Regions from separate parts of the Metabacillus sp. KH_069 genome, predicted to be linked through region 2. Evidence: riboswitches for the same ligand, from Rfam matches in the RefSeq annotation. Region 2 holds a riboswitch; the other holds the start of a gene.

Region 1 (10,980 bases), 1.4 Mb from region 2:
AAGGGGATCATTGATAATGCGGATGCCTTCGTTTTTGAAAGCAACCATGATGTGGACATGCTCAGAATGGGTCACTATCCATGGAGTGTAAAACGCCGGATCCTGAGTGATGTCGGCCATGTATCAAATGAGGATGCTGCCCTTGCAATGACCGATGTGATCGGAGACAAAACAAAAAGAATTTACCTGGCCCATTTAAGCAAAGACAACAATATGAAAGAGCTCGCAAGAATGTCTGTACAGCAGACGCTTGCAAGCAAAGGGTTCATGTCCGGCGAACAGTTTGAACTGTACGATACAGATCCTAAAAACCCAACGCCTCTCGTTACTGTCTAAGATATAAAAATAGATTTTTTTGGATATCCTTGAGTATAATATTGCTAAGATATACACACTATTCATACAGGGTTTGTTTGTGTGAAAGGATGGGTGAAAAAGCGATGGGGTATTACGATCAGGACTATGAACAGTATAATCGAAAACAAAAAGGAAACCGGGGCGGAAAGTTCCTGCCAGGCCTCCTTGGCGCAATTTTAGGAGGGCTTCTCGTCATTTTCTCCATTCCTGTGCTTGCGAATATGGACATCCTTCCATATGACCTGGCTTTAGGAGATGACGACGAGGAAACTGGCGAGGATCAGACTCCGAACGAAACCGAACCTTCCAAAAACATTTCAGTCGATGTAAGCACAGCTGTTACCCAAGCTGTCGACAAAGTCTCAAAAGCTGTCGTTGGTGTGGTGAATATTCAGGAAGCCGGCTTCTGGAATGAAAAAGGCGAAGCGGGAACAGGATCAGGTGTCATTTACAAAAAAGAAGGCGGCAATGCTTTTGTCGTCACGAACTATCATGTTATCGCCGGTGCATCTCAGATTGAACTGAGCTTAAGCGATGGAACCCGTGTACCTGCTGAGGTCCTCGGAAGCGATGAGCTCATGGATCTGGCTGTTCTCAGAACAGAAAGCAAACCAGTGGAGCAAGTCGCGGAATTCGCAAACTCAGATAATGTGAAGCCTGGAGAACCCGTCATTGCCATCGGTAACCCTTTAGGCCTTCAATTTTCAGGGTCTGTCACACAGGGCATCATTTCCGGTACAGAAAGAGCGATTCCCGTGGATTCCAATAATGACGGCGAGGTTGACTGGAACGCAGAAGTTCTTCAGACAGATGCAGCCATCAACCCTGGAAACAGCGGCGGAGCACTCGTGAATATCGACGGAAAATTAATTGGCATCAACTCAATGAAAATTGCTCAATCAGCAGTAGAAGGCATCGGGCTTGCGATTCCAATTAATCTAGCTGCTCCAATCATTGATGACTTAGAAAAGTATGGTGAAGTCAGACGCCCATTCCTTGGCATCGGCATGCGTTCATTAAATGAAGTATCAAGCTACCATTGGGAGCAAACGCTGAAGCTTCCGGCAAAAGTAAAGTCAGGTGTAGTGGTCATGAGTGTGAATCCAGTATCACCGGCAGGCCAGGCTGGACTGAAAGAGATGGATGTCATAACAGAATTTGACGGCAAAGAATTAAAAGATATCATCGACCTTCGAAAACAGTTATATAAGAAAGCTGTTGGAGAAAGTGTAGAACTTGTTTTTTACCGAGAAGGGAAAAAACAATCAGTGAAGCTGAAGCTTGGAGAAGAACAGGAGGGGTAAGTTTCTCCTGTTTTTTCTTTGTACGAATAAATCCACATTGTGGATAAACGGAGGAAAATCATGAAATGCTGTGAAGAACACATCGAATTAGCGATAGATATGTATGTAGACGAGCATGAAATTGCGCCAGAAATCGAAAAAATCAGAGAAATCAACAAGTTATCCACAACCTGTGAATTGTGCACAAACCCTGCTGTATATATAGTGGGGAACTAATATTCGCACACTAAATGTGGATAAGTTGTGCACAAATGTGGATAAAATCTGTTGGTAATCTGTTCTTAAGTGGGGATAGCCTGTGAATATAACAATTTGTACAATCGGAAAGTTAAAAGAGAAATATCTAAAACAAGGAATCGACGAATTTTTAAAGCGTTTAACACCGTACGCAAAAGTCGACATCATCGAACTCCCGGACGAAAAAGCACCTGAAAACCTCAGCGAATCCGAAATGGAAATGGTCAAGCAAAAAGAAGGCGAACGCATCCTTTCGAAGATCTCCGATGACACTCATGTCATTGCGCTGGCAATAGAAGGGAAAATGAAATCATCTGAGCAGCTTGCAGCTGATTTAGATCGTTTAGCTACATATGGAAAAAGTAAAGTGGCGTTTGTAATCGGCGGATCGCTGGGGCTGAGCAATGAAGTTATGAAGCGGGCGAATGATACATTGTCTTTTTCGAAGATGACGTTTCCTCATCAATTAATGAGGCTTATCTTAGTGGAGCAAGTTTATAGGGCTTTTAGGATTAATCGGGGGGAACCATATCATAAGTGAATGAGGTTCTTAAATAACTTCATTCTAGCGTTAATAAAACCAGCATTTTTAGTAATGGGAAGTTGAAACCCACAGCATCCATATGATTGAAAATTTATCAAGAACCAGGCACTACAAAAAATTTTCATCATATATAGGTTATATCCGTTCGGATTTGATGAGGAGGATATCATGCAACCTATGTTACCTATGGAGAAATATTTTGGGCAGTTTGAACTGGTGCATGCTTTTTATGGGGCTATGCCTACAGGTGTCAGCGTTTCCGAAACCGGTCGTATTTTTGTTTGCTTTCCGAAATGGGGAGACGACGTTCAATATACTGTGGCGGAAATTGTTGAGGGTGAATTGCAGCCTTATCCCAGTTTAGAAACCAATGTGGTTAATACTGGGAATATTACGATGTCTTTCGTCAGTGTCCAAAGTATCGTTGCTGATGGAAGAGGAACACTTTGGGTACTAGATACAGGGGCACCAAATTTTTCTGAACCTATTCAAGGGGGAGCAAAATTAGTTGCTGTTGATTTAAGCACGAATACAATAAGGAGAGTATATACCTTTACAGAAGATGTTGTCTTGCCAACAACTTATCTGAATGATGTCCGTTTGGATTTTCGGGTTGGAAGAGCAGGCTATGCATATATAACGGATTCTTCTTCCAGAGGGCCAGGGGCTATTATCGTCGTAGATTTAGAAAATGGAAACGCGTTTAGACGGTTAAATGGGGCAATATCAACTTCACCTGATCCCTATTTTTTACCGAAAGTAGAAGGTGAAATTTTGATGAATCGAAATCCGGACGGCTCGACTTTCCCATTTAGGTTGGCTTCCGATAGCTTAGCGATTTCTCCTGATGGAAAGGTTTTATTTTATGCTCCGCTAGCCAGCCGTCAGCTGTTCTCTATCTCAACAGAAGCCCTAAGAGACAGAAGGATACAGGACATGAATTTATCCCAATATGTGCAGTATTGGGGGGAAAAAGGTGCGTCTGATGGAATGATCACCGGCGCAAAAGGAACCGTTTATGCGGGAGACTATGAAAACAACAGTATCCGGAAGATATTGCCGAATGGCGCAATGGAAACCATCGCACATGACCCGAGAATTTTATGGCCGGATACTTTTTCAATTGGCCCCGATCAATACTTATATGTCATTGTGAATCAATTACATCGGCAGGCGAGATTTCATTATGGAAGAGACCTGCGGGAAAAACCATATAGTTTACTTCGTATGAGAATTGATGAATTCCCTGCTCCTACCTTTTCATAATAATCTTAAACGAAGGTAGCTATCCTCATCAGGGAGCTGCCTTTTTTGGAGCATAAGTCAGCATTTGAGGGAAAGACAATGCAGAAGCATTAATGCCCCTTTAGCACCATTTCGAACAAGGTCAGTTCACAAAGTGTTTTGAAGCTTAAAAAATGAGAAAGGAGAAAAAATACTTGCTGGAAAAAATTGAAGATAAAAATTTGTTTATGATGTGTAAAGAGGTCCGCCAAGAGGCTTTTTCAGATATACCTGCTGATTATTCTTTGCGATGCTGCAGGCAAGAGGAATTAGCGATTTGGAAAAGGATGCAGTTTGATTCTGCAGAAGATGCTGCAAGCTATGACGGATTTATGAATCAGTTTTTTCAACAAGTTTATGGAGGACAGGAAGAGCAATTTTTTGAACGCTGCCTTTTCATTTGTGACAAGGAGAATCGTCCGGTCGGAACTTGTTTCATCTGGAAAGCTTACGGGCAAATTTCCACTATCCATTGGTTTAAAGTAGTGAAAGAACAGGAAGGAAAAGGTCTTGGACGAGCATTGTTAACAGCTGTGATGAAACAAGCAGGAAAAGAAGACTATCCTGTCTTTCTTCATACACACCCTGGCAGCCTGCGGGCAATCAAGTTGTATAGTGATATGGGTTTTTCCTTGCTGACAGACCCGGTTATTGGACATCGGATAAACGACTTGGAAGCCTGTTTGCCAATAATGAAGGATTACTTATCATCAGATGCTTGGAACGGATTAACGTATGCATCAGCTCCTGCTTCCTTCTTAAAGATTGTAAAGGAATCGGAATCAGACGAGTTTTAAGCAGTCCCAGTAACTCCAAAAAATGCTATATCTGGAGTTTGACAGGTGATTTTTGCCTGAAATCCCTTAATAACTTACGAAAACAGCCTTAATACAAAAATAGAAGTACCAAAGAACACCTCAAACGTTCTTAGTACTTCTTTTTATTTAGTCTTTTATCTATGACATTCCCTCAACCTACCCGCAGCTTCTCCCCACTAACCCTCTTTTTCTGCTTCTGATCCAAACGATAACTCAAGAAAGTCAATAGACTTGCTGCGACGGCAACAATTCCTTGAAACGCCGTATACGCGAACCGTACGTACGGTATTGTGAGAGGGGCGAAAATAAACTACTTTATTGTCCCTCTACTCGATTTTCTAGTAGTATTAACCCGCAAATTTTCAATAAAATGGTATAATTCACAGTGGAATGATAGACATAGTCAATGGTATAGAAGCTGCATGCAGAAACCTCTTTTGCAGTGGGATAATAATAGATTAATAGAAACAAGGAGTGGTCATAAATGAACGCATTGCTTCAAATGGGCGGAAATACCGTCTTAAGTTCCCCAAAAGGCTATTTAACTGTGAGCTATGATCGGTCAAATACGATCGATATTTCTTTAACGGCTTTTCTTTTAACAGATACAGATAAAGTCCAGGGGGACAGCGGAATTATCTTTTATAATCAACCGAATGGCCCTTCCGGTGTTGCAACTTTATTGCCATCTGAGAATGCGGGAAATACGGTAGTACATAATCTTGAATTTGATATGAGCAAAGCTCCTGCTGGAATCAGCAAGATTGCCATTACGCTGACAGAGGATAACCACACGGGGTTTGCGAATGTGCGGAATTTAAAAGCCCAGGTGCGCTCGGGTGACAAGGTGGTCGAGTTAACTCCCTCCAGTTTTTCAAAGGAAAATGGGATTGTGGTTTTAGAGTTATATGTGAGGAATGGCCAGACAAAGGCGAAATCAATCTGGCGCGGATTTGATTCCGGGCTTGAAGGCTTATGTAAGAATTACGGTGTGGAAGTGGAACCGGAGGAAGGGACTAAGCCTTCCGAGCAGAAACCGGTTCAGAAGCAACCCGTTAAAGAACCTGTAAAGGCGCCTGTTCCTGAGAAAAAAATCGTTCTCGAAAAGGTAAAGGGCAAGATCAATCTCGACAAAGGCCAGAAGCCGGTCATGATTGAAAAAACACCGGAAATTACGGCTACGGTATCTTGGAAAACTGGAACTGATTACGATATCTATGCGCTGGTTTATACGAAGGATGGCAGGCAGGTCGATGTCGCGATGTTTGGGGCAAAAGGAACACCACCTCTCAGAAGGTTCGCAGGCGGAGCGGTGGAACATATGGGAGATGTCGGGAGAGACAGCCGGGCAACGAAGACAGAAGTGATCAAACTAAGGTTAACGAACGACATCCTCGCAGTCGTGCCTGTCGTATACTCTGCCCAGTCTAACGGAGCAGGTTCCTTCTACCGATACAAGGTGTCGATGAGCATCGATAATCACAATGGAACCTCCGTTACGATTTCCGCCAAAAACGCCAATGACAACGACCGGATCTATACCTGTGTGCCCGGAATCCTCCATAATACGCAAGATGGAGTGATCATAAGTCCGCTGGAGCTGTATAGTATACCCAACTCAGAGTATAGGCCTAAACTTAGGATGGGCGCTTCCAATATGGTCGAAGTCGTCATGGATGCCGGTCCGATTAATGATTATAAATAAAGTAGGAATACATTAAAAAAAGTGGACTTACCTTTAAATTAGTAAGTCCGCTTTTTGCTTATTTTAGATTTATAGCATGCTATTTATAAAAACTACTTTTACACAACAGTCCCAGCTTCAGCCAAAACTCTCTTTTCCCTATCCAGGTCCGGATGCACCTTCCTCACCACACTCGGCCTTGCCAGAGTAATGACAACCCCAATTAGTATTGCTGCAGAGGCAAGCAGGATGTACTGTCCCGGTACGGCGTCGTACAGGAATCCGAATATAATCATTCCGAGGGGCATGAGAGCCATGGCCATCGTTTCGATAAGGGAGAAGACGCGGCCTTTGTAGTCGTCTTCGATCATTTTCTGCATCATGACCTGAATTGGTGTATTGATGATGATGATCATGGCACCGAAACTGAACATGAGAATCATGTAAAAGGTGAAGATGGCCCAGTAGGACAAGTCAATCATCAATGGCATCGCAGTGGCTCCGAGGATGATGCCAATGGCTAGTATGCCGCGTTTTGAGACGAGAAACGGGTACTTGACTTCTTTTCGGACAGAGAAGTAGATAGATAGGACGAGCATGCCGGCGGCGAAGGCTCCCTGGGTAAATCCGAAATGCCGGGACGCCAGGTTCAACTTTTCGATCAGGACGTAGGAGTAGCCTACCTCAAAGGCCCCAAACAGGAAGTTGATGATGAGGGAGAGCCAGATCAGGGTCATGAGCACCTGCTTTGTTTTTAAGTAATGCAGTCCTGCTCTCATGCTCTGCCACATGGATTCTTTCGGCTTCCCTTCTGTTCTGCGCTTTGCGAAGAGGGTAAAGTTCATGGTTGATTCAAGGAGTACGGCTATGATGGAAGCGGCGATGTAGATGATAAGAAAGGTCTCCATTGAGACGGCTCCATACAACAATCCGCCGGCTGCCGGGCTGCCGATTGCGGCGAATGACATGGCGATTTGGTTCAGTGACATTGCCCGCTGGATGCGTGCTTCATCAACTAAACCGGTGATGGATGACGAAAACGTGACGGAAGAAAAGGTGGATGCGATGGCAAGGATGCTTGTTGTGATGTAGATGGCGGTCAATGAGAGTCCATAGGTCAGGCTTACGTAAAGAAGTCCGCTGATGGCAAGGGTAGTCGAGATCTGTGCGAGGATGACAATTTTTTTCCGTGAGTATTTGTCTGCGGCATAGCCTGCAAAGGGTGAAATCAGCGTCCGCGGCAGAATGTTGCAGAGCAGGTTTGCGGCAAAGCTTGTGGCCGATCCTGTGATCTGCAGGATGTGGAAGCTGATGGCAAAGGCATACACCTGTGCGCCGAACGTTGAGATGAGCTTGCTGATGGTGAAGGTGAACAAATGGTAGGTCGCCATTTTTAATTTTCTTATTTCTTCCATTAAAAACCCTCCATATTTCAAAAGTTTAATTTAATTAAACAAATTATACCGCATTCTGCTATTCCATTTCAAGCGAAAGTTTAATAAAATTAAACTAATTAGAAAAATTGGGGTGTTAACCATGATTGGGGAACGAATACGAAACCTGCGGAAGCAGAAAAAGCTGACACTTGCAGAGCTTGCGGGATCAGAGCTGACAAAAGGGATGCTCAGCCTGATTGAGAACAATAAGGCGAATCCGTCCATGGAAAGCCTGGCCTATATCGCGAAGCGTCTTGAGGTGGATGTGTCACAGCTGGTAAATGAGGTTAACGTGGTTGAGCTGAGAGAAGTACTAAATGAAGCAGAGAAAGAATACAGCGTAAGCAAGGAAGATCCAGCCGATAAGTATGAAAAACTCATTCAGCTTATAGAGCCCCATGTCCATAAGCTCCAGCAGGGATATGAAGCGGCAAGGCTGCTCGACCTCTATGGGCGCAGTTTGTACCGGGAAGAGAAGGAATGGAAGGAACCGATTGATAAAGCGGCGGCACTGTATGAGCAGATGAACCTTACTCAAAAGCGGGCGAGTATTGGACTGTTTAGGAGTATTGTTCATTTTATCCGTCACCATTATGAAAAAGCGCTGGAGGTTCTGCTTTTTGAGCGGAAAATGATCGAAGAAAGGTTTGCCTATATCGATCCGATCACGCGTCTTGATCTCGATTATCATGAAGCGGTTTTTCACTTTGCAGTCGGCAGCACAGAGTCTGCAAAGCGCGTGATGAATGATGCGATCGCCTTTTCAAAAGAGAATAAAACGTATTACCTGATCGATGATTTGTACCGGCTGGCGGCTGCTTCCGCCCAAATGGCTGAGGACACAGAGCTGTATAACTACTACATCATGAAATTGAAGCAATATGCTGAATTCTCAGAAGATGAAGGCTCCTGGCTGAGCTATCACATTTTCAGCATCGAATCTCTCATTTCGGTCAAGCACGATTACCATTCCGCACTGGAGATCATCGATTCGTACTTAGAGGATGCTGATTCTATCCTGAAATTCAAGGAATGGTTCTATCTTGAAAAAGGGAAAGCCCTGCATGGCCTCGGGGAATATGAAGAAGCCATCCGGTATTTGGATCAGGCGGAAGTTCCGCCCTACCATCACCACCCGTTTGATCTGTCCCAGTTTTATTTGAGCAATACGTACAAAGCCCTTTGCTATGAAAAGCTTGGGAATTCAGATAAAGCTTTGGCAGCCGCCGGGACAGCGGTGGAACAGTTTGAGTCGATGCCGGATTCGCCGTATAAGGAGTTTAGCAGGAAGACTTATGAGGAGCTTGGCGGAATGAGTGGGTAAACCTGCTAATAGGAAGATAACCTGAATTCATTGACAAACCCCTCCCCACCCCCTACAATTAATCATTATTCAGAAATACTCAAATTTAATATAAAGCAAGCTATGATGGCTGTGGATCACACTACAGCCGGAGCAGCTTCTGGAGAGACCGCTGATAGTGGCGGCGCCGAAGGGTTCACAATCTCAGGCAAAAGGACAGAAGAGTATGAAATTGGGGTTTGGTTTACTCGTTTTTGCGGGGCGGCAAATGCTATTTTGGTATTCTTCAAAAAGAGATTGGGATTCTTCCAGTCTCTTTTTTTATTGGATTTTTTTACAGCTTAGAAGGAGGAGTTCAGAATGGCACAGCAGGAATTGAAGAGAGATTTGGCGAACCGCCATGTGCAGCTGATTGCAATTGGCGGAACGATTGGAACGGGGTTGTTTTTAGGTTCGGGCAAGGCGATTCAGCTTGCGGGACCGTCGATTATATTCGCTTATTTGATTGTCGGGGTTGCATTGTTTTTTATGATGAGGGCGCTTGGGGAAGCTGCTGCTGTCAAAGGCGGGATATGAATCGTTTACGGATATTGCGGAAGATTATCTTGGGCCGCGGGCGGCGTTTGTGACAGGGTGGACGTATTGGTTCTGCTGGATCATGACGGCGATGGCCGATGTGATTGCGGTCGGTGTGTACGTGCAATACTGGTATGACATTCCGCAGTGGGTTCCGGCGCTTGTGTGTTTGCTTCTTTTACTTGGGCTCAATCTCCTCACGGTGAAGCTCTTTGGGGAATTGGAGTTCTGGTTCGCGCTGATCAAGGTGGTGACGATTCTTGCTCTGATCGTGGTCGGGGTGATCTTGATTGTGATGGGCTTTCAGACAGATGCGGGAGCTGTTACGGTGAGCAATCTGTGGGAGCACGGCGGCTTGTTTCCAAACGGAATGAGCGGATTTTTGCTTTCGTTTCAGCTGGTTGTGTTTGCATTTGTCGGGGTGGAACTGGTTGGTGTGTCGGCGGCGGAAACGTCCAATCCGAGAAAGAACATTCCGTCTGCCATCAACAAAATACCGCTCAGGATCTTGTTTTTCTACGTCGGCGCTCTAATTGTCCTGCTCAGCATCAATCCGTGGACGGAATTGAATGCTTCGGAGAGTCCATTTGTGAAGACGTTCAGCCTGATCGGCATTCCGCTTGCGGCGGGAATCATCAATTTCGTTGTTTTGACGTCTGCTGCATCTGCCTGCAACAGCGGGCTGTTTTCGACAAGCCGTATACTGTTTACGTTAAGCAAACGTGACCAGGCGCCGTCCTCCTTCAGAAATCTGACGAAACAGCATGTGCCGGGCAATGCGCTGTGGCTGTCAACTGCAATCGTATCAGCGGGTGCGCTTCTCAGCAAGCTGATTCCCGAGCAGGCCTTCGGCATTGTGACGACAATCAGTGCCATCTGCTTTATCTGGGTGTGGAGCGTGATTTTGATCTGTCATATTAAATACCGGAAAACCCGTGAGGACCTGCATGCTAAATCAGCATTCAAAGCTCCGTTTGCGCCGTTCATCAACTTTGCGGTGCTGGCGCTGTTCGGACTGATTCTGATCGTGATGCTTGTGGCGGATGAGACACGTCCGGCGCTGATGCTGACGCCTTTGTGGTTTATATTGCTGTATGTTTTGTTTCGATTTAAAAGAAAATCCATTAATAGAGCATAACGAAATGTGCGCAAGTGCTAATTTGAATTTAAGCGCACTTTCAGAATGTAGAAGGAATGTGCAGTGTTCTAATCCGAGCTTAATCGCACATCCTGGCTGTAGCAGAAGACTGGAAGTGTTCTAATCGGAGTTTAATCGCACATCCTGGCTGGAGCGGGAGAACAGAAGTGTTCTAAACCGCCATTAATCGCACAATCCCGGCTGCAGCAGAAGTGCGGAAGTGTTTTAATCCGTGAACTGAAGGTCGGAACCAGAAAAAACACAAAGAAGTACCAAAGAACTAAGTTCTTGATACTTCT
Region 2 (10,980 bases):
AGGACTTTCATAAAGGCGGATGTGGCTTCCAAGCTTTTTGCTCGTCCGGAAAATTTGATGGAGCCGCGGTGCCCCGAAATGCATGATTTCTCCTTTTAAATCTTCTGGAGCCTGTTTGGCATCTGTAAGAAATGTCAGCTGCATAGGATTTGGAACACCGCCGGTTTTTTCAAGATAGGTCCAGTAAAAAGGCCGATTCATCAGCTCTTTATCCATTTCGATTGTTAACTGCACAGTCATATACTCTGGCTGTTTATCTGTGATCTGACATGAATTTGCTGTGAAAAAACTTTCTAAGAATTGGCTGATCTCTTGCTGCAGCATATCGTCAAGCCTCCTTGCCTAATTTTACTTTCCATTTGCAGCTTTTTGTTCTGATTGTTCCTGTTCTGCAAAATGAAGGATGGATGTTAAATTTTCCATTTTGATTTTCATTTCGCCCTCGCTTTTTGATTGAAAGAGAATATCCTGCAAATGATCTTCAAAATTGGAAATATCCAGTTTGGTTAAGATTTCATCAAGCTCACCGATTACTTTTTCGAATAGATTAATTTTTTCATAAAGCAGTTTTAATATATGCTCTTCTACCGTGTTTTTTGTAGCCATGTTATAAATGTAAACGTCCTTTTCCTGACCGAGGCGATGAATCCGGCCAATTCGCTGTTCTAGCCGCATGGGATTCCAGGGCAGGTCATAATTGATGATGTGATTGCAAAATTGAAGATTTATGCCTTCGCCCCCGGCTTCTGTTGCAATAAGCACTTGAACGCGGTTTTTAAATAAATCTTTCATCCAATCTTTTTTGCCCCGCTTAAATCCTCCCCGAAAAGGAACAGAAGTAATGCCGTGCTGCTGCAAAAACCACTGCAGGTAAAATTGAGTGGCACGGTATTCAGTAAAAATGATCACTTTATCATCAATTCTTTTAATAAGCTCTACTGTTTTTTGAGCTTTAGAGTTTCCGTCCACCTCATCAATGCACTGCATCAATTCCCTGATAATAGGTTCAGGAAGCGGGGAGGCCTCACCATCAGGCCGCTCGATCATTTTTTTCAGCGTCATATACACAGCTTCTCTGCTTGAGCAAGCTTCTCTTTGAAGGGTCATGATGGAAAACATGCTTGCAGCAGCCGTTCCGAACGATTTCAGCCTGGAAATAGCTGTGTACAAATTTCGTTCAGCTGGAGAGAGTTCAATTGGAACCGTTTCAACATGGCGTTTAGGCCAGTCAATTCCGGTATCGCCGCGGCGGTTTCGAATCATTACCTTGTTGACAAGCTCCTGCAGATGCTCATGATGTTCGAGTGAGCGATTTTTTGCTGAGAAAACTTCTGAAAAATAAGCTTCGTTTCCAAGATGACCGGGTTTAAGAAGAGAGACAAGATTGAAAATCTCTTCTACACGGTTTTGGATTGGAGTTGCTGTCAGAAGCAGGCAGTATTTCTTTTTCAGGCTCTGAACAAATTCATAGTTTTTTGTTTTATTATTTTTGAGTTTATGAGCCTCATCTATAATGACTAAATCATATTGCTGGGCAAGGACAATTTCCCTGTGAGGACTTCGTTTTGCTGTATCAATAGAAGAAACAACCACATCACATGCTTCCCATACATAGCTCTTTTTCTGCTCAACAGCTGGAATATAGAATTTTTCATGCAGTTCTCTTGCCCATTGTGAAACAAGGGAGGCCGGCACAAGAATTAAGATCTTATTGGCCAGTCCGCGGATCATATATTCTTTTACAATCAGTCCGGCTTCAATCGTTTTTCCAAGCCCTACCTCATCTGCCAGTATCGCTTTGCCGTTCATATGCTCTACTACTTGTCTTGCAACCTCTAATTGGTGAGGAAGCGGTGTGAAATCGGTCAGATGATTTGGTGCCTGCAAGCCTTCAAATGAAGGAACAATTAAATGTTTTTGCACTTCACAGGCGAGTTTGTAATTTTCCCAGCTTGCCCAGGGTCCATCATCTTCAAGTTTCTTAAAAAAAGTATCCTGCCAGGAGGAATCAAAGTTGATTTTTACATTCATTAATGACAGCCCTTTCAAGAAAAGGTATTGTTATACTGGATCGTTCACTTTAAAGTGTGAATTCGTAGTTTATTATGATAAAATACAAATAAAATAGGTTAAACACGAACATTAAACTAAAATATATGTTTAATATTTGTGTAAAAATAGATTGATGAATATTGTTCATAATGGTAGGATGTTAATAAGTAAGAAAGTTGCTAACATACTTACTTTTCAGTCAGCAAGCTTCTTTTGTCAAAAATGTCAAAATGTCAAAGAATGTTATTTCTTAGTATGACCAGTTTTAAAGAAAATATGAGCGAATGAGAACAAGGGGAGAGACTGCCGGCGGCTTCATTGGATGTATGCCGCAAACGCAGCGCCGAAGGAGCAAACATCTGTGAATCTCTCAGGCAAAAGAACTCTTGTTTGACGCAACTCTGGAGAGAGTTTGTGAAAGCAGCAAACCACCAAAGGGGAAAGCTTTGCATATATTGGCAAGGTAAACTTTCAGGTGCAGGGACAGAGACTTCCTTTTTACATAAAAGGGGGGTCTCTGTCCTTTTTTTATACTTTTTGGGGAGGCGATTTGATTATGGCGGATTTAAAGCGAACACCATTATTTGATGTTTATAAAGAGCATGGAGCAAAGACCATTGATTTTGGAGGATGGCATTTCCCGTTCAATTTTCTTCTATTAAAGAGGAGCACGAAGCCGTTCGGGAAATGGCAGGCTTATTCGATGTTTCGCATATGGGTGAAATTGAAGTGACAGGCACGGACAGTCTCGCTTTTCTTCAAAAAACGATGACGAATGATGTTTCCCTGCTGAAAGACGGCGGAGCCCAGTATACGGCTATGTGCTATGAAGATGGCGGAACAGTGGACGATTTATTAATTTATAAAAAATCAGACTCTCATTATTTATTAGTCGTAAATGCTTCAAATATTGAAAAAGATTATGATTGGCTGGTCTCGCACAAATTCGGAGATGCAGAGCTGCATAATGTTTCATCTGAAATTGCCCAGCTGGCCATACAGGGTCCAAAAGCTGAATCAATTCTACAACAATTAACAGAAACAGATTTAAGTGAAATCAAGTTTTTTAAATTCAAAGATGACGTTGTCATAAATGATGTAAAAGCGCTTGTCTCAAGAACGGGTTATACAGGCGAAGACGGCTTTGAAATCTATTGCCCTTCTTCAGAAGCGCCTTCCCTTTGGAGTGCGATTTTAAAAGCAGGCAAAAATGATGGAATTCTTCCTTGCGGTTTAGGGGCACGCGATACACTGCGCTTTGAAGCAAATCTTCCTTTGTATGGCCAGGAGCTTACTAAGGACATTACTCCGATTGAGGCAGGAATTGGCTTTGCGGTAAAACCGAATAAAGAGACAGACTTCATCGGGAAAGATGTATTAAAAGAACAAAAAGAGAATGGCACAGCAAGAAAGCTTGTCGGTATAGAGATGATTGACAAGGGGATTCCAAGGCATGGTTATGAAGTATTTCATGGAGACGAACAAATCGGCGAGGTAACGACCGGCACTCAATCTCCTACATTAAAGAAAAATATAGGCTGGGCTCTGCTGAAAAAGGAATTTGCAGAACCAGGCTCTGAAGTGAGTGTTCAGGTGCGCAAGAAACGCTTAAAAGCAGTTGTAGTTTCAACACCTTTTTATAAACGACCAAAAAAATGAACTAGTTTGAAAGGGGAACACATCCATGAAACATCGTTATTTGCCGATGACAGAACAAGATCAGCAGGAAATGCTTGACGCTGTCGGAGTATCTTCTATAGATGAGCTTTTCTCAGATATTCCCGAGAGTGTGCGTTTTCAGGGGGAATACAAGATCAAACAAGCAAAGTCTGAAACGGAACTTGTAGGTGAGCTGAGTGAGCTTGCTTCTAAAAACAAGGATTTAAGAAGCAATGCTTCTTTCCTTGGCGCAGGTGTATATGATCATTACATGCCGATCATCGTAGATCATGTTATTTCACGATCAGAGTTTTATACAGCCTACACTCCGTATCAGCCTGAAATATCACAAGGCGAGCTTCAGGCCATCTTTGAATTTCAAACGATGATCGCTGAGCTTACTGGAATGGATGTTGCAAACTCATCCATGTACGACGGCGGTACTTCTCTGGCTGAAGCTGCCATGCTTGCTGCCGGTCAAACAAAAAAGAAAAAAGTCATCGTTTCAAAAGCTGTTCACCCGGAAAGCAGAGATGTTCTGAAAACATATGCAAAAGGACAGTACATTGAAGTAGTAGAAGTGCCAGTGAAAAATGGCGTAACCGATCTTGAAGCTTTAAAAGCGGAAATGTCAAACGATGTTGCGGCTGTCGTTGTGCAATATCCAAACTTCTTCGGGCAAGTCGAGCCGCTTAAAGACATTGAACCTATTGCTCACACAGGAAAGAGCATGTTTATCGTGTCTTCTAATCCGCTTGCGCTGGGAGCTTTAACACCTCCTGGGAAATTTGGAGCTGATATTGTGGCAGGCGATGCTCAGCCATTCGGTATTCCTACTGCTTTTGGCGGACCGCACTGCGGATATTTTGCTGTAACTCAAAAATTGCTCCGCAAAGTACCGGGACGATTGGTTGGACAAACGACAGATGAACAAGGCAGACGCGGGTTTGTCTTAACCCTGCAGGCACGTGAGCAGCATATTAGACGTGACAAAGCGACTTCTAATATATGTTCAAATCAGGCTTTAAATGCTTTGGCAGCCTCGGTTGCCATGACTGCACTGGGAAAAAAAGGCGTAAAAGAGATGGCTTTGCAAAATATTCAAAAAGCAAATTACGCTAAAAAAGAATTTACTGCAAGCGGGATTGAAGTTCCATTTGAAGGGGCAATTTTTAACGAATTCGTCATTAAATTAAACAAACCGATTAAAGAGGTAAATGCGAAGCTTATTCAAAAGGACATCATTGGAGGTTTCGATTTAGGCAGTGTATACCCCGAGCTTGAAAACCACATGCTTGTTGCGGTAACTGAATTGCGCACAAAAGAAGAAATTGACTTATTTGTTAAGGAATTGGGGGATGGACATGAATAAGCAGGATCAGCCATTAATATTTGAACTGACAAAACCAGGACGAACAGGCTATAGTTTGCCTTCATTGGATATCCCTGAATTGGCAGCAGATGAATTGATTCCAAGTGAATATTTGCGTGCAGATGATGCTGAACTTCCGGAAGTATCTGAACTTGATATCATGAGACATTATACAGCTCTTTCCAAGAGAAACCATGGAGTTGATTCCGGGTTTTATCCGCTTGGATCCTGTACGATGAAGTACAATCCGAAAATTAATGAAAATGTTGCGCGTATGGCAGGATTGGCTCATATTCATCCATTACAGGATGAGAGTACAGTTCAGGGTGCACTTGAGCTAATGTATGATTTACAGGAGCATCTCATTGAAATTACCGGAATGGATGAAGTTACACTTCAGCCTGCAGCAGGAGCTCATGGTGAATGGACCGGCCTGATGATGATCCGTGCTTATCATGAAGCGAACAATGACTTGAACCGGACTAAAGTAATTGTTCCTGACTCGGCTCACGGAACAAATCCGGCATCTGCCACTGTAGCGGGATTTGAGACGATTACGGTTAAATCAAACGAACAGGGGCTTGTTGATCTTGATGATTTAAAGCGTGTGGTAGGGGACGATACAGCTGCGCTTATGTTGACGAATCCTAATACCCTGGGCCTTTTTGAAGAAAATATATTGGAAATGGCGAAAATTGTTCATGATGCAGGAGGCAAGCTTTATTACGACGGTGCAAATTTAAATGCCGTACTAAGCAAGGCACGTCCCGGCGATATGGGATTTGATGTCGTTCATTTAAATCTTCATAAAACATTTACCGGCCCTCACGGAGGAGGCGGTCCTGGATCTGGTCCAGTCGGAGTAAAAGCTGATCTGATTCCGTACTTGCCAAAACCTGTTTTAGTAAAAAGAGATGATAAATATACGTTTGACTATGACCGCCCGCAGTCTATCGGCAGAGTAAAGCCATTCTACGGAAACTTCGGAATCAATGTCCGTGCATATACTTATATTCGCACAATGGGACCTGATGGATTAAAAGCGGTGACGGAATATGCAGTACTAAACGCCAACTATATGATGAGAAGACTTTCAGAAGCTTATGATCTGCCATTTGACAGACATTGCAAGCACGAATTTGTTCTGTCAGGCAAGCGCCAGAAAAAATTAGGGGTCCGTACGCTTGATATCGCAAAAAGGCTGCTTGATTTCGGCTATCATCCGCCAACAATCTACTTCCCGTTAAACGTTGAAGAATGCATCATGATTGAACCGACTGAGACAGAATCAAAAGAAACGTTAGATTCATTTATTGAGGCGATGCTCCAAATCGCAAAAGAAGCGGAAGAAAACCCTGAAATCGTCCAGGAAGCCCCGCATACGACAGTTGTCAGCCGCTTAGATGAAACAACAGCAGCAAGAAAACCGATCTTGCGTTATCAAAAGCAATAAAAGATGCAAAAAAAGGATTCGCTCTTCTGCGGATCCTTTTTTCTATATTAGATAAAAAAGGGTCTGCAGAACTGTCTGCAGACTTCTTCTTATTTCTTTGCTTTAATTTTACCGCCCCAGCCCTTAAAGCCGCCTTTTAGCATGTAAAGATCATTGTAGCCTTTTCTTTTCAGCATTTGAGCTGTGCGTCCGCTTCTGACAGTGTTTTGGCAGTAGATGTAGACAGGCTGATCTTTGCGGATTTCCTTATGTCTTTGTCTCATTTGAGATAAAGGAATGTTTCTTGCTCCAAGAATATGTCCGCCGTCAAATTCATTTGGTTCACGGACATCAATTAACTGAGCTTTTCTGTATCCTGCTCGGAATTCTTCTTCCGTTAATGTTTTCATAATTTTACGCTGGTAAAAATAAGAGTAAATCGTGTAGGCTGCTAGTGCACCTAATAGAATCAATAAAAAAATCCATGTTGTCAAGCTGACCCGACTCCTTTATAAGCAACTTTTCTAAGACAAGTTCAAATGAACTTTAATAATATTGGACAACTACTATTATATAAGAGCAGGATCAAATTGTCATCTATGAATAAGACATAAATATTTTCAACCTTGCCTTCTTTTTGATAGACTAGGTAAGGCACAGAAAATGAAATACATACTTATCATGGAAAATGGGGTATGAAGATGGCTAAAGAAACTTGGAGATTTATTGATTCAGGGAATTGTTCCCCGTCCTATAATATGGCATTAGATGAAGCGCTGCTTGAATGGAACAGTCAGGGAATGATCCCGCCGGTCATTCGTTTTTACGGCTGGAACCCGGCCACTCTTTCAGTTGGATACTTTCAGAAAGCCGAAAAAGAAATTGATCTTGATGCCGTTAAAGAGTACGGGCTGGGATTTGTCCGCAGGCCGACAGGAGGCAGGGGGGTTCTTCATGACAAAGAGCTGACCTACAGCGTCATCGTGTCAGAAGAGCATCCTGAAATGCCAAAGACTGTAACAGAAGCATATAGAGTCATATCTGAAGGTATTCTTCAAGGTTTCAGGGAACTGGGACTTGATGCATATTTCGCCGTTCCGAGAACCGAGGAAGAGAAGCAGGGGCTTAAGAATCCTCGGTCTGCCGTATGTTTTGACGCACCCTCCTGGTATGAACTTGTTGTAGAAGGACGCAAGGTAGCAGGGAGCGCTCAAACGCGCCAAAAAGGAGTCATTCTTCAGCACGGCTCCATTTTGCTCGATATAGATGAAGAAATGCTTTTTAATCTGTTTAAGTATCCAAGCGAGCGGGTAAAAGAACGAATGCAGAAAAATTTTAAAAATAAGGCAGTAGCTGTCAATGCGTTGCGTGAAATTCCTGTTACTCTGGAGGAGGCAAAGCATGCATTTAAAAAGGGCTTTGAGATGGGTCTGAATATTTCGCTTGAGCCTTATACACTGACAGATGAAGAACATGCATATGTAGAGAAGATTGCAATGGAAAAATATGATACAGATGAGTGGAACTATAAACGATAAGCGACTTGAACTTAGTCGCTTTTGTTTATTTTTTTGTGATGGTTTTCAAATTATTTCAAACCATTCCTTATTTTTCTAACTTCAAGATCTCTTCGGATTTTGCAAGCGACAAAATTCATCAAAAAAAGTGATTATGGAGTTCCTACCTTCTTTTTTCTCATTATTTCTGCTTCATTTGTGCAGTTATTAATTTGACAAAATAAAATAGGTTTGCCTGTTTATCCATATATAGTATTGTCGAACGAAAATAGAATACTATATATTGATAAATGGGTCGCTTTGTGATAAATTAAATCAAGTAAAGATAGATAGGGGAGTTGTTTGAATGACCGTAGCACTAAATGAAAATTTAAAACTTGATGTGGACAAGCTGAACCACGATATTACATTGTTTCCCCAAGTTCACCCAATAACTGATGACATGAAATTGACACACAAAGGGGTATCGCGTTTAGTCATGCTTGACCGATACACGTTTAAAGACACTGAAAAGCTGACATTATCAAAAGGGGATTTTGTCGTTCTGACGATCAAAGAGGATCCAAAATTCCCTGCAAGAGGGCTTGGCTATATTTTAGAGATTGACTGGCAGACTAAAATGGCAAGTGTACAGGTTGAAGAAGAGTACCGCCATTCACTTGAAAAGCCTGAAGAGGTTGAAACGGGAGTTATCCATCGTTCTTTGGATGTCATTGAAAAACCGCTTGAAGTATTTTACGAGCAAATTGCAAAACGAAATGCAACAGGGCTTGCATCTGTTGAAAAAACAGAAGAGAAGCGGAATGAATGGTTCCAGAAGTTCTATCAGGAATTGGTCGGATTGAACTTTGTGCCGGCGGGACGTGTTTTATACGGAGCTGGAGCAGGCACAGACGTGACTTACTTCAACTGTTACGTGATGCCATTTGTGCAGGATTCACGCGAAGGCATTTCAGAGCACCGCAAGCAGGTAATGGAAATCATGAGCAGAGGCGGCGGCGTTGGAACAAACGGTTCAACACTGCGCCCAAGAAATACACTCGCACGCGGTGTGAACGGCAAATCGTCCGGATCTGTCTCATGGCTGGATGATATAGCGAAACTGACGCATTTAGTTGAGCAAGGGGGTTCGCGCAGGGGCGCTCAAATGATCATGCTTGCCGACTGGCATCCTGACATTATTGAATTTATCATTTCAAAAATGCAGAATCCTCGTATTTTACGCTATTTAATCGAAAATACGAATGACGAAACAATCAAGAAATATGCACAGGAAAAATTAAAGTTCAAGCCTCTGACTGAGGATGAAAAAGCAATGTACCAAAGCATTGTGAACTACAAGCAAATTCCAGGCTTCGGCGGATTTAACGAAAAAATCATTAAAGACGCAGAATTAAAGCTTGTGACTGGAGGAACATACAGCGTTCATAATTCTGAATTCCTTACAGGCGCCAACATTTCCGTTACGTTAACGAAGGATTTCATGGATGCTGTTGAAAAAGATGAAGATTACGAGCTTCGCTTCCCCGATGTGGAAAGCTATACTGCAGATCAAATGAAAGCCTATAACGAAGACTGGCACAATCATGGCGATGTCCGCGAGTGGGAGAAGCTGGGATACAAAGTCCGAACATACCGCACAATCAAAGCGAAAGAGCTTTGGAACTTAATCAATATTTGTGCGACATATTCAGCAGAGCCCGGCATTTTCTTTATTGACAATGCAAACGACATGACGAATGCTAAAGCGTATGGACAAAAGGTAGTAGCAACAAATCCATGTGGAGAACAGCCTCTCGCACCTTATTCTGTCTGCAACCTTGCAGCGGTCAATCTTGCTGAAATGGCAGACAAAGAAAGCAAAACAGTCAATTTTGAAAAGCTGAAAACCACGGTTGAAGTCGGTGTCCGCATGCAGGATAACGTCATCGATGCAACACCTTATTTCTTAGAAGATAATAAGAAGCAGGCATTAGGCGAACGCCGTGTCGGCCTTGGCGTTATGGGCTTGCATGATCTGCTGATCTACTGTGAAACAGAATACGGTTCAGAAGAAGGCAATCAATTGATTGATCAAGTCTTTGAAACGATCGCAACAACTGCTTATAAAGCATCTGTTGAGCTTGCAAAAGAAAAAGGCAGCTTCCCGTTCCTCACTGCTGAAACAGAAGAAGAAACAAACCGTTTGCGTGATGCATTCACACAAACTGGCTTTATGAGCAAAATGCCTGCTGATCTTTTAGATGATATTAAAGAATACGGTATTCGAAACTCCCATTTATTGACTGTTGCACCTACGGGCAGCACGGGGACAATGGTTGGCGTATCCACCGGACTCGAGCCATACTTCTCTTTCTCTTACTACAGAAGCGGAAGATTAGGAAAGTTCATAGAAGTTAAAGCGGATATCGTCCAGGAGTATCTGGATCAGCATCCTGAAGCTGATCCTAATAATTTGCCAAAATGGTTTATTTCAGCAATGGAATTGAGTGCAGAAGCTCATGCAGATGCACAGTGTGTGATTCAGCGCTGGATTGACAGTTCAATCAGCAAAACTGTAAATGCACCAAGAGGATATACGGTCGATCAAGTACAAAAAGTTTACGAACGTTTATATAAAGGCGGCGCAAAAGGCGGAACGGTTTACGTTGACGGAAGCCGTGACACACAGGTTCTGACTTTAAAAGCGGAGGAAAACACATTCTCTGAGAGTGAAGAAGCACCAGCTAAAGAAAAAGGAAAAGTTGTGCTGGTTGATACAATACAGGCATTAAGATCAACAAATGTAACGATAGGCAACGAGGTAGGAAATACATGTCCGGTCTGCCGTGAAGGTACGGTTGAAGACATCGGCGGCTGCAACACATGTACTAGCTGCGGAGCACAATTGAAGTGTGGCTTATAAGATAAAGAGCTGGCTATCCAGCTCTTTTCTTTTCGCAATTAGA

Evidence for each region. Region 2 has a riboswitch for glycine ahead of gcvT (glycine cleavage system aminomethyltransferase GcvT). Riboswitches for the same ligand answer to the same signal wherever they lie in the genome.
Region 1: another riboswitch for glycine. It lies ahead of AC3ISE_RS21975 (amino acid permease); the one in region 2 lies ahead of gcvT (glycine cleavage system aminomethyltransferase GcvT).

What each region holds. Positions count from the first base shown of each region.
Region 1 is NZ_CM174460.1:4,388,338-4,399,317, reverse strand. It holds gene AC3ISE_RS22020 (MBL fold metallo-hydrolase) at 1-336, shown strand, start outside; gene AC3ISE_RS22015 (S1C family serine protease) at 441-1,661, shown strand; gene AC3ISE_RS22010 (CxxH/CxxC protein) at 1,722-1,877, shown strand; gene rlmH (23S rRNA (pseudouridine(1915)-N(3))-methyltransferase RlmH) at 1,960-2,439, shown strand; gene AC3ISE_RS22000 (L-dopachrome tautomerase-related protein) at 2,611-3,708, shown strand; gene AC3ISE_RS21995 (GNAT family N-acetyltransferase) at 3,882-4,523, shown strand; gene AC3ISE_RS21990 (TerD family protein) at 5,029-6,249, shown strand; gene AC3ISE_RS21985 (MFS transporter) at 6,348-7,643, opposite strand; gene AC3ISE_RS21980 (helix-turn-helix domain-containing protein) at 7,765-8,988, shown strand; glycine riboswitch at 9,118-9,197, shown strand; partial or broken gene AC3ISE_RS21975 (amino acid permease) at 9,328-10,681, shown strand.
Region 2 is NZ_CM174460.1:2,973,474-2,984,453, reverse strand. It holds gene AC3ISE_RS14985 (YqhG family protein) at 1-324, opposite strand, end outside; gene AC3ISE_RS14980 (DEAD/DEAH box helicase) at 349-2,031, opposite strand; glycine riboswitch at 2,337-2,448, shown strand; partial or broken gene gcvT (glycine cleavage system aminomethyltransferase GcvT) at 2,609-3,711, shown strand; gene gcvPA (aminomethyl-transferring glycine dehydrogenase subunit GcvPA) at 3,737-5,083, shown strand; gene gcvPB (aminomethyl-transferring glycine dehydrogenase subunit GcvPB) at 5,076-6,536, shown strand; gene AC3ISE_RS14960 (rhodanese-like domain-containing protein) at 6,626-6,997, opposite strand; gene AC3ISE_RS14955 (lipoate--protein ligase family protein) at 7,217-8,053, shown strand; gene AC3ISE_RS14950 (vitamin B12-dependent ribonucleotide reductase) at 8,379-10,937, shown strand.